2 linked regions of the Sphingosinicella sp. BN140058 genome follow. The protein of the gene in region 1 binds, or shares a complex with, the protein of each later gene. Links are inferred from orthologs where the notes say so. Each region holds a gene or a part of one and is shown on either strand. Other genes may lie near its edges. The genes, in order: tldD and ETR14_RS04135.

Region 1 (6,458 bases):
CCAGCCGTCCTCGGCCGAGATCGAAGCCGCCGCGGCGGCGGCGGGCATCGCCTATCACCATATCCCGATCGCCGGCGGATTTTCGGACGCGCAGGTGCAGGAGATGCAGGACGCCCTCTCAGCCGCGGAGGGTCCGACGCTCGCCTTCTGCAAATCGGGGACTCGTTCCATCTATCTGTGGGCCCTAGCCCGCGCACGCATGGGCGACGATGCCGACGCCCTGCTCGCCAAGGGCGCAGCGGCCGGCTACGATCTGACGCCGATCCGCGGGTATCTGGCTTAAGAGCGGCTCAGAGGCCCTCCGCCAGCACACTCCGGGCGTGTTCGAGATCCTCGTCGAGGACCATCAGACGGATCGGGATCAGGCCACCAAAGGCTTCCCAGCTCATCTCGGTGTCGAACAGCACCGCCTCGATGCCGGCGGCATCGAGCACGGAACGCGCGAGACCGGCTTCGAAACTGTTCGAGAATCGCGCCGCCTCGACCAGCATCAGGCCGCGCGGCGCCTCACCAGGGGACGACCTCGCCGGCGGCGACCTCTTCCGGCCGCGGCGTGCGGCCAAGGATGGCGTTGCGGTGGGGGAAGCGGCCGAAGTGTTCGATGATATCAAAGTGGAGCTTGGCGAACCGAAGCTGCTCCTCCTTGCCCAGCGCCGTGAACAGCAGCACCGAGCGCTGCTGATCCTCCAGATCCTCCGAATGTTCGAACGGAAGGTAGAGGAAGATTCGCGCGTCTTCGCTCATGCGGTCGTCATAGCCGCGGTCGATTGCTCCGCGGGCAATTTGCAGCGCCAGCAGATCGGTCGAGAATTGGTCGGCGTGGCCGCGGAACATGTTGCGCGGGAATTGATCGAACAGCAGCACGGCGGCGAGCGCATCGTCCGCCGAGCCGAGGAAGGCGCTGGCGGGCAACTGCCTTTTCTCTTCCCACAGCGTGCCGAACCTCCCGGCAATCTCGCCGTCCAGGCTGGTATCGCGCCACCATTGCTCCGGCCGCAACGCGAACCAGTAGCTGCGGACCTCCTCCGCCCAGCCCATCAGGCGGCGGTGCCGCCGACGGTGAGCCCCGCGACCAGGAGGGTCGGCTGGCCGACGCCGGCCGGCACCGACTGGCCGCCCTTGCCGCAGATGCCGATGCCCTCGTCGAGCGCCATGTCGTTGCCGATTGCCGCGACCTTGGTGAGCACGGTCGGGCCATCGCCGATCAGGGTCGCGCCCTTGATCGGCGCGCCGATCCGGCCATTCTCGATCCTGTAGGCTTCGGTGCAGGAGAAGACGAACTTGCCCGAGGTGATGTCGACCTGGCCACCGCCGAAGCTCTTGGCATAGATGCCGTTCTTCGCACGGGCGAGGATCTCGCCCGGATCCTCCTTGCCCCCGAGCATGAATGTGTTGGTCATCCGAGGCATCGGCGCGTGGGCGAAGCTTTCGCGGCGGCCATTGCCGGTGGGCGCGACACCCATCAGACGGGCGTTGAGCCGGTCCTGGATATAGCCCTTGAGGATGCCGTCCTCAATGAGGGTCGTGCACTGGGTCGGCGTACCTTCGTCGTCGATCGACAGCGAGCCGCGGCGATTGGCGATCGAGCCGTCGTCGACCACGGTGACTCCGGGGGCAGCGACGCGGTCGCCGATCCGGCCGGAGAAAGCCGAGGTGCCCTTGCGGTTGAAGTCACCCTCGAGGCCGTGACCGATCGCCTCGTGGAGCAGCACGCCGGGCCAGCCGGGGCCGAGCACGACGGTCATCTCGCCCGCCGGCGCATCGACCGACTCGAGGTTGACCAGCGCCTGGGCAAGAGCGACGTCGATCACCCGGTTCCAGGTCGCCTCTTCGAACAGGCTGTCATAAAGATAGCGGCCGCCGATGCCGTGATAGCCGGTCTCGCGCCGACCGTTCTGCTCGACGACGATCTGGACGTTGAGCCGGACCAGCGGGCGCACGTCGTGCGCGACGAAGCCGTCGGCACGGACGATCTCGACCACCGACCATGAGCCGGACAGGGACACGGAAACTTGGGCGATGCGCGGATCACGGGCACGGGCGGCGGAGTCGATCTGCTGGCAGAGCGCAACCTTCCGGGCGAACGGGATCAGGCTCAGCGGATCCGAGTCCGTGTAGAGCGTCGCATTAGTCCGCCGGGGCGCCGCGGGACGCGCGCCGTTGGCCGGATCGAGCACGGCCATCGTCTCGGCGGCACGGCGAATCGCGGCTTCCGATAGCTCGTTGGCGTGCGCGAAGGCAGTCGTCTCGCCCGACACGCCCCGCAGGCCAAAACCGGCGTGGGTGTTGAAGTCGGCGGTCTTCAGCCGTCCGTCGTCGAAGCCGAAACTCTCCGACGCGGTATATTGGAGATAAAGTTCGCCGTCGTCACAGCGGGTCAGCGCATCGGCGGTGAGGCGGAGGGCTGAGTCGGGGGTGAGCGCATCCCGATAGAGGAAGCGGCGCGGATCGGCTGTTGTCATGATCGGGATATAGGAGCCCTGCGGCCAAAGTCTAAGGGCGTTTGTCGCGCCGTGCCTTGAGCTCGGCCTGACGCTCTTCCCGGCTGAGACTCAGCGCCCATCCCCAATCCGCGTCGTACGATCCCGGCAAGCGGCGCTCGATCGCAGACATACGATCCGCGAATTCAGGGCCGTAGACCTGCGCCCAGGCGTCGTGGAGGAAGAGATAGAGCAGGCGATGGTCGTCGATGCCGTCGAGGCCCAGCAGCTGAAAACTCAGGCGATGGCCGAGCTCGTGCATCAGCGTCGCCTTCTTGTAGGCAGGGGAATAACCGGCGCGGAGGCGAATGCGGTTGCTGTTGTAATAAGCGAACGGCCGACCATCGGACACCATCACCTCGATCGGCTGCTCCGGGAACACGAGACCGCTCGTGCCTTCGAGCGCCGCGACGATGCGCGCACCATCGGCACGCCAGATCGCCTCATATTCCGCGGCGGCCGTAGCGTAATGCGACTCCACCGGCACGAACGTCAGCGGCGGCGCGGCCGCGGCGAGCATCAAGGCACCGGCGAGAAGCGCGAACAGGCGCGGGACTTTGGCGAGGCGGCGGAACATCGCCGCCACCATGACGACGGTCGGGTTCCACGGCAAATCGACGATCAGGCCTGGTCGGCCGGGCCGCCCTTCAGCACGAAACGCTTGTCGCAATAACCGCAGTCGACATAGCCCTTCTCGTCAATCTGCAGATAGACTCGCGGGTGGCCGAGCGCCGGGTGGGTCTCGCTCGCTCCGTCGCACGCGACGCGTGGCGTCGTAACGATACTGATTTCCGGCGTGAAGCGATCGGTCTGCATGGCGTCGCCCTTAGCAACGCCCCGCGCGGCGGGCAATCGCCTGAAGTCGCGTCTATTTCGGGGCGAGCGCGAAATCGACGCGGATCAAGATCTCGCTCTGGTTCGTGCCCGCTCGGACAATGGGTGCAGCTGGCGCAGCCGCCTGCGCCTCCATCGCCATGTCACCCGCGTAAGGCTGGGGCGTTCCGGCCTCGCCCGTGTCGCGGATCGCGAGCACTCGCGAAACCTTCAGTCCGGCCGCCTCGGCATAAGTTTGCGCGCGGGCACGGGCGGCCTTGTAGGCCTGAGCGCAGGCGGAACGGCCCGCCGCCTCGCGATCGGACACCGTCAAATCGGGGCCGCTCACCACGTTGGCGCCGGCATCGGTCGTCGCGGCGATAGCCTCTCCGGCCTTTCCGATATCCCGCACCCGGATGTCGAAGCTGTTGCTGGCCTGAAAACGACCCCGGTCCGGACCATAGTCGATCCGAGAGAGGCTGACGTTGCGCGTCTGGACGTCGTCCTTGCCGACCCCCAAACGCTCCACTGCCGCGAGAACGCGATTGATCACCTCGCTGTTGCGGCGGCTCGCTTCGCGGGACGTCGCGGCGATCGTCTCCACTCCCGCGGTGAAGCGCGCCTGATCCGGGCGGGTATCGGCACGTCCACTGGCGACGATCTGGACCAGCACTTCGTTGCGGGCGACGCCGCGCGGATCCGGGGGATGATCGGAGCATGCCGACACTGCGAGCAGACCGAGCAAAACACCAAGGGATCGAGGCATCCGTCTCTCCTAGTCGATCGAGGATTCGGCATCCTTGTCGCGTCCCGCGGCGAGCATCGACTCGCGCGCCGCGACCAGCTCCCGCATCGCCGACGCGGTCGCCGCACCCCAGGCGAGATGGACCCCGATCATCAAGAAGTTGCGCCGCTTGGGATGCCTGGTGGCCGGCTCGAGCACATTGAGCGCCGGGATCCAGCCCATGTAGCTGGCGAGCCAGACCGCCGTTCCGGCAAGCGCACCGGTGCGCTTGGACGGGTTCGGGTTCATCGCGGCGAGCATCGCGCCCATCATCGCGCCGTAGGCGAAGTGGGCTGCGGTCGCGATGTCCTTCGCGGTTTCGTCCTCGACCGCAACCTCCGCCGTCTCCGCTACCGAATCGACGATCTCGCGCGGCGGCAGCGGATAACGCTCCTTTTCCGGCAGATGGCGATGAAGGCGCCGCATCGCCGAGGTCATCGCCATCGTGCCGACGAAGCCGGCGATGCCGCCGATCAGCAGCCGGGTGCCGAGCTTCAGCTTTTCGTCCTTCAAAGATGGATCTCCGGTCGCGTGATCATCAGCCAGAAGATGGCCAGCACCGCTGTAAAGGCCGGAAAGCCGAATGCGAACCACCAACGAAACAATCGGTGATATTGCGCCGGAAGCGCCGCCCCGGTGCGCACCGAGTCCTCGGCCAGATTGCGCATTCGGCTCTGCATCCAGACGACCGGCAGCCAGAAGGCGCCGGTGAGGAGGTAAAGCAGGATCGAGACGACGATCCAGCCTTCGGTGAGTGCATAGCCGGTGGTCTTCGCCAGCAGTACGCCGGTGATCGGCTGAGCAATCACGGCGGTGGTCGTGAAGACATAGTCGGCGATGACGACGATCCGTGCCACGCCGGCGATGACCCGCACATCGCCGGTGCGGTGCGCCATCAGCATGAAGAAGGCGATTCCGGCGCCGGTGCCGAGCAGCACCGTGGAACCGAGCACGTGCAGCCATTTCAGCAGAAAATAGTCCATCAGCGCTCATCCAGGATTGCGAGGCAGAGGAAGTTGAACGCGAGGATCGGCCAGATCTTCATCATCGGCCCGAGCGGATCGCGCCACAGGCCAGGAAGCAGGATGGTGCCCGCGATGATGTAGAAGATCGAGAGCACGATCGCGGCATAGAGGGCAAGGCGGGTGGTCGGCCGGTAGACCATCAGGCAGAAGACCGAAATGTCCGCGAGACCGCCGGCGATCACGCTTGGCGCGGAGAGCGGCCCGGCGCCTGCCCGGAGCATGTAGCCCTTGGCGAGTTCGTAGCCGCCGGTCAGCGAGATCACGCCGGTGAGCAGCCAGAACAGAGCGAAGGTGCCGATCGCCAGAGCCTTGAGGAAGTAGAGCTTTGCGAACCAGCGTTCTTGCACCGAGGCCGGGTTGGCGGCGAGCGCGTCGGTCAATCCCTGCGGATTGATCCCCGTCGCCGTTCGCCAGCCGCTCGAGTCGCCGATTGCGCCGCGAACGATCTCGCGCCGGCCCGTCGTGCGCACGGCGGGCCGCCAGCCTAGCCAGGACAGCGCATCGCCGCCGCGATAGGCAAGGCCCATCAGCCAGCCGGGCGCAGCGATCAGGCGGGCCGGCTTCCAGCCGAGCCAGCGCCGATAGGCGGCGACGACCGCGTCGAACTCCAGCCGCTCGGGCCCGGCAAGCTCGAGCGCGATCCGCGCCGGCGCATCGGGCCGAACCAGACGGGCGACGCTCTCCGCCACATCGGCGAGCTGAACGATGTCGAGCGGCCCCGCATCCGGCGTTCTCGGCAGGATCGGAAGCGCGGCGAGGCCGCGGAACAAGGCGGAGCCCCCATAAGCCGCCGGCCCGACCACCACCGACGGGCGAAGGATCACCCAGTCCAGCGCCGAGGCTTCGAGCGCGCTGTCGCCGTCCATCTTGGTACGCGAGAAATCGGTGAGCGCACCGCGATCGACACCCAGGGCCGAAAAATGAATGACCCGGCGCACTCCGGCATCCTCGCAGGCTCGCCACAGCGCGGCGGGCGCATCGTAATGGACCTTCGCGGTGGAATCGCGCGCATTGTCCTGGAGCACGCCGGCGCAATTGACGACGGCGTCGATGCCCTGGAGGTGCCGGTGCCACGCGGCCGGCGTCACCGCATCGCGCAGGTCGAGCGAGACCCAGCGATCGACCGGCACGCGCCCGGCGGCGGCGCTGCCGGTGCTGCGGCGAACGCCGATCAGCTCGTGCCCGTCCCGCTGCAAGCGCGCGGCGACCGCCGCACCGATCAACCCCGTCGCACCGATCAACAGAATACGCAAAGGCAGCTCCTTTCCCCCGCTCAACGGGAGGAAAGGAGCACCGTTCCTCCCCAGGGTCACTCGTAGCGAAGCGCCTGAATCGGGTTCGCCCGCGCAACCTTGA
Region 2 (2,827 bases), 1.3 Mb from region 1 along the record:
GCGTCCGCTCGCCAGCGGCCGTGCCAGCCTCGCCGGTGCCTGGATGCTGCTGGTCGGCTTGAGCCTGATCGGCCTCGTCGTGCTGCTCCAGCTCGATCGCACCGCCCAGATCATCGCGCTCGGCAGCCTCGCGCCCGTCGCCGCCTATCCGTTCATGAAGCGGATCACCTGGTGGCCGCAGGCCTGGCTCGGCCTCGTCTTCTCCTGGGCCGCTCTGGTCGGCTGGCCGGCCGTGACCGGGGAGATCGGGACGATGCCGATCCTGCTCTACCTGGGATCGATCTGCTGGGTGATCGGCTATGACACCATCTATGCGCTGCAGGATCGGGAGGATGATGCCCTGGTCGGGGTGCGCTCCTCGGCGCTGGCGATGGGGGCGCATGCCCGGCTCGGGGTGACCCTGTTCTACCTTGCCGCTCTGCTGTTCTGGGCGGTGGCGCTCTGGCGCGAGAGGTCCGATGGTCTCGCCTTGCTCGCCTTGCTGCCGATGGCCCTGCACCTGTTTCACCAGACCCTCACGCTCAAACCTGCCGACGGCGACGACGCGCTCCACAAATTCCGCTCCAATCGCTTCGCAGGGTTGCTGATGTTCCTCGCCTGTCTGGTGGTCGGCACTTCCTAGACTTTGCGGCCTCGCCGCCCTACGTCGCGGCGATGTTGTCTCCCAAAGAAGCCGAAAGCCGCGCCGCCGATCTGGTCGAGCGCGCACGAAAGGCGGGCGCCGACGCCGCCGACGCCCTCTACGTCGCCGATTCCTCGACCGGGGTTCAGGTGCGCCTCGGCGCGCTCGAGGACGTCGAGCGGTCGGAGGGCGAGGAGATCGGCCTCAGGCTGTTCGTCGGGCGCCGCTCCGCCAGCGTCTCCTCCTCCGATCTGTCCGACGAGGCGCTCCGCGCCCTCGTCGAGCGTGCCGCTGCAATGGCGCGCGAGGCCCCGGAGGATCCCTATGCCGGCCTTGCCCCGGAGGACCGGCTGATGCGCGGCGACGGCCCGGACGTCGATGGCGACGACGGCCGCGATCCGCTGCCGACGGAATTGAAGCAGCGCGCGCTCGAGATCGAGGATGCCGCGCGCAGCGTCGCCGGCATCACGAACAGCGGCGGCGCCAGCGTCAGCGCCGGTCGCTCGGTGATCGCGCTCGCCACCAGCCACGGCTTCTGCCGCGGTTATTCGACCAGCGGCTATTCGGGCTCGGCCAGCGTCATCGCCGGCGAAGGTGCCCAAATGGAGCGCGATTACGCCCAGCACAGCACCCGTCATTATGCCGATCTCGACGCTCCGGACGCGATCGGCCGGCTCGCCGGCGAGCGTGCGGTCGCCCGCTTGAACCCGGCCAAGCTCGCCAGCGGCGCGCTGCCGGTGGTGTTCGATCCGCGCATCGGCAGCAGCCTCGTCGGCCATCTGATCGGTGCGATCACCGGCGCCGCGATCGCGCGCAAGACCTCCTTCCTGCTCGGCAAGGAAGACGAGGCGATCTTCGCCGAGGGGATCCTGATCCGCGACGATCCGCATCGCCCGCGCGGCCTGCGCTCCAAGCCGTTCGACGGCGAAGGCCTGCCGACCGCGGCCACCGATCTCGTCGCCGGCGGCCGGGTCACCAGCTGGCTGCTCGACAGCGCCTCGGCGCGGCAGCTCGGCCGGGCGCCGACCGGCCACGCCACCCGCGGCGTCGGCGGCTCGCCGGGTGCAAGCGCGACCAACGTCCACATGGCCGCGGGCACGATCCGTGTCGACGATCTGATCGGAGACATCGCGCAAGGCGTCTACGTCACCGAGCTGATCGGCCAGGGCGTCAACATGGTCACCGGCGATTATAGCCGCGGCGCCAGCGGCTTCCTGATCGAGAACGGCAAGATCGGTCCGGCGGTGTCCGAGATCACCATTGCGGGCACCCTGCTCGACATGTTCAGGCGGCTGGTGCCGGCCGACGATCTCGAATTCCGCCGCGCGGTCAACGTACCGACTCTGCGCATCGACGGCATGTTCGTCGCGGGCGCCTGATGCTCGACGCGGTCTCCCGCATCGTCCGTGAAGCCGGCCGGATCGCGGCGGCCCGCAACGGCGGCAGCTTCCGCCGCTGGGAGAAGGCGCCGGGCAATCCGGTTTGCGAGATCGACATCGAGGTCGACAATTTCCTGCGCGGCCAGCTCTCCGAGCTGGATCCGGAGGCAGGGTGGCTGTCCGAGGAAACGGTCGACGATTCCGATCGCATCGAACGCTCGCGCCTCTGGATCGTCGATCCGATCGACGGCACCCGCGACTATCTGCGCGGCCGCAGCGGCTGGGCGGTGTCGGTCGCCCTTGTCGAGGATCGAAGGCCGGTGCTGGGCGTGCTCGATGCGCCGATGCGCGGCGAGCATTGGCGGGCGGCGCGCGGGCAGGGGGCGTGGCGCAACGGCGAGCGCCTGCAGGTCAGCGGCCGCAGCAGCCTCCCCGGCGCGCGCATCCCCGCCGACCAGCTTGCCGCCGCCGATGCCGATCTGGTGCTGGTGCCAAAGCCCAATTCGATCGCGCTCCGCATGGCGCTGGTCGCGGCGGGCGAGGCGGATCTGGTCGCGACGACCAAATGGGGTTTCGAGTGGGACATCGCCGCCGCCGCCCTGATCGCCGAGGAGGCGGGCGCGCGGGCCAGCGGCGCATTCGGTCAGCCGCTCGCCTTCAACACGCCGCTCGGCAACGCCTTTGGCGTGCTCGTCGCGACGCCCGCAATCCACGCCGCGGCGGTCGAACGGCTGCGCGAGCGCGCGCTCGCCGCCGTCTGAATCGAGCTTCGTAGCGCGCTTTCCGGCTTTGGCCGCTTCACCTTTCGACTCCGCCCCGAATCAGG

The links.
Region 2: the proteins of tldD (region 1) and ETR14_RS04135 are in contact, whole or in part, in a solved structure (PDB 5NJ9), measured with the Escherichia coli proteins. The link is inferred for Sphingosinicella sp. BN140058 from one-to-one orthologs.

Annotation. Positions count from the first base shown.
Region 1 is NZ_CP035501.1:2,242,849-2,249,306, forward strand. The notes cover bases 251-3,146. They hold tldD (metalloprotease TldD), read right to left. Parts: upstream 2,463-3,146; coding sequence 1,038-2,462; downstream 251-1,037. Other genes in these bases: ETR14_RS10105 (TIGR01244 family sulfur transferase), read left to right, coding at 251-283; ETR14_RS10110 (DUF2007 domain-containing protein), read right to left, coding at 291-491; ETR14_RS10115 (DUF924 family protein), read right to left, coding at 508-1,038; ETR14_RS10125 (hypothetical protein), read right to left, coding at 2,494-3,093; ETR14_RS10130 (zinc-finger domain-containing protein), read right to left, coding at 3,102-3,146. Also shown: more of ETR14_RS10105, read left to right, coding at 1-250; more of ETR14_RS10130, read right to left, coding at 3,147-3,296; ETR14_RS10135 (SIMPL domain-containing protein), read right to left, coding at 3,349-4,059; ETR14_RS10140 (hypothetical protein), read right to left, coding at 4,069-4,590; ETR14_RS10145 (DUF2269 domain-containing protein), read right to left, coding at 4,587-5,060; ETR14_RS10150 (SDR family oxidoreductase), read right to left, coding at 5,060-6,355; ETR14_RS10155 (ABC transporter permease), read right to left, coding at 6,412-6,458. UniProt on the Escherichia coli protein: Metalloprotease involved in CcdA degradation. Suppresses the inhibitory activity of the carbon storage regulator (CsrA).
Region 2 is NZ_CP035501.1:897,681-900,507, reverse strand. It holds ETR14_RS04135 (TldD/PmbA family protein), read left to right. Parts: upstream 1-654; coding sequence 655-2,001; downstream 2,002-2,827. Other genes in the region: ETR14_RS04130 (3'(2'),5'-bisphosphate nucleotidase CysQ), read left to right, coding at 2,001-2,762; ubiA (4-hydroxybenzoate octaprenyltransferase), read left to right, coding at 1-622.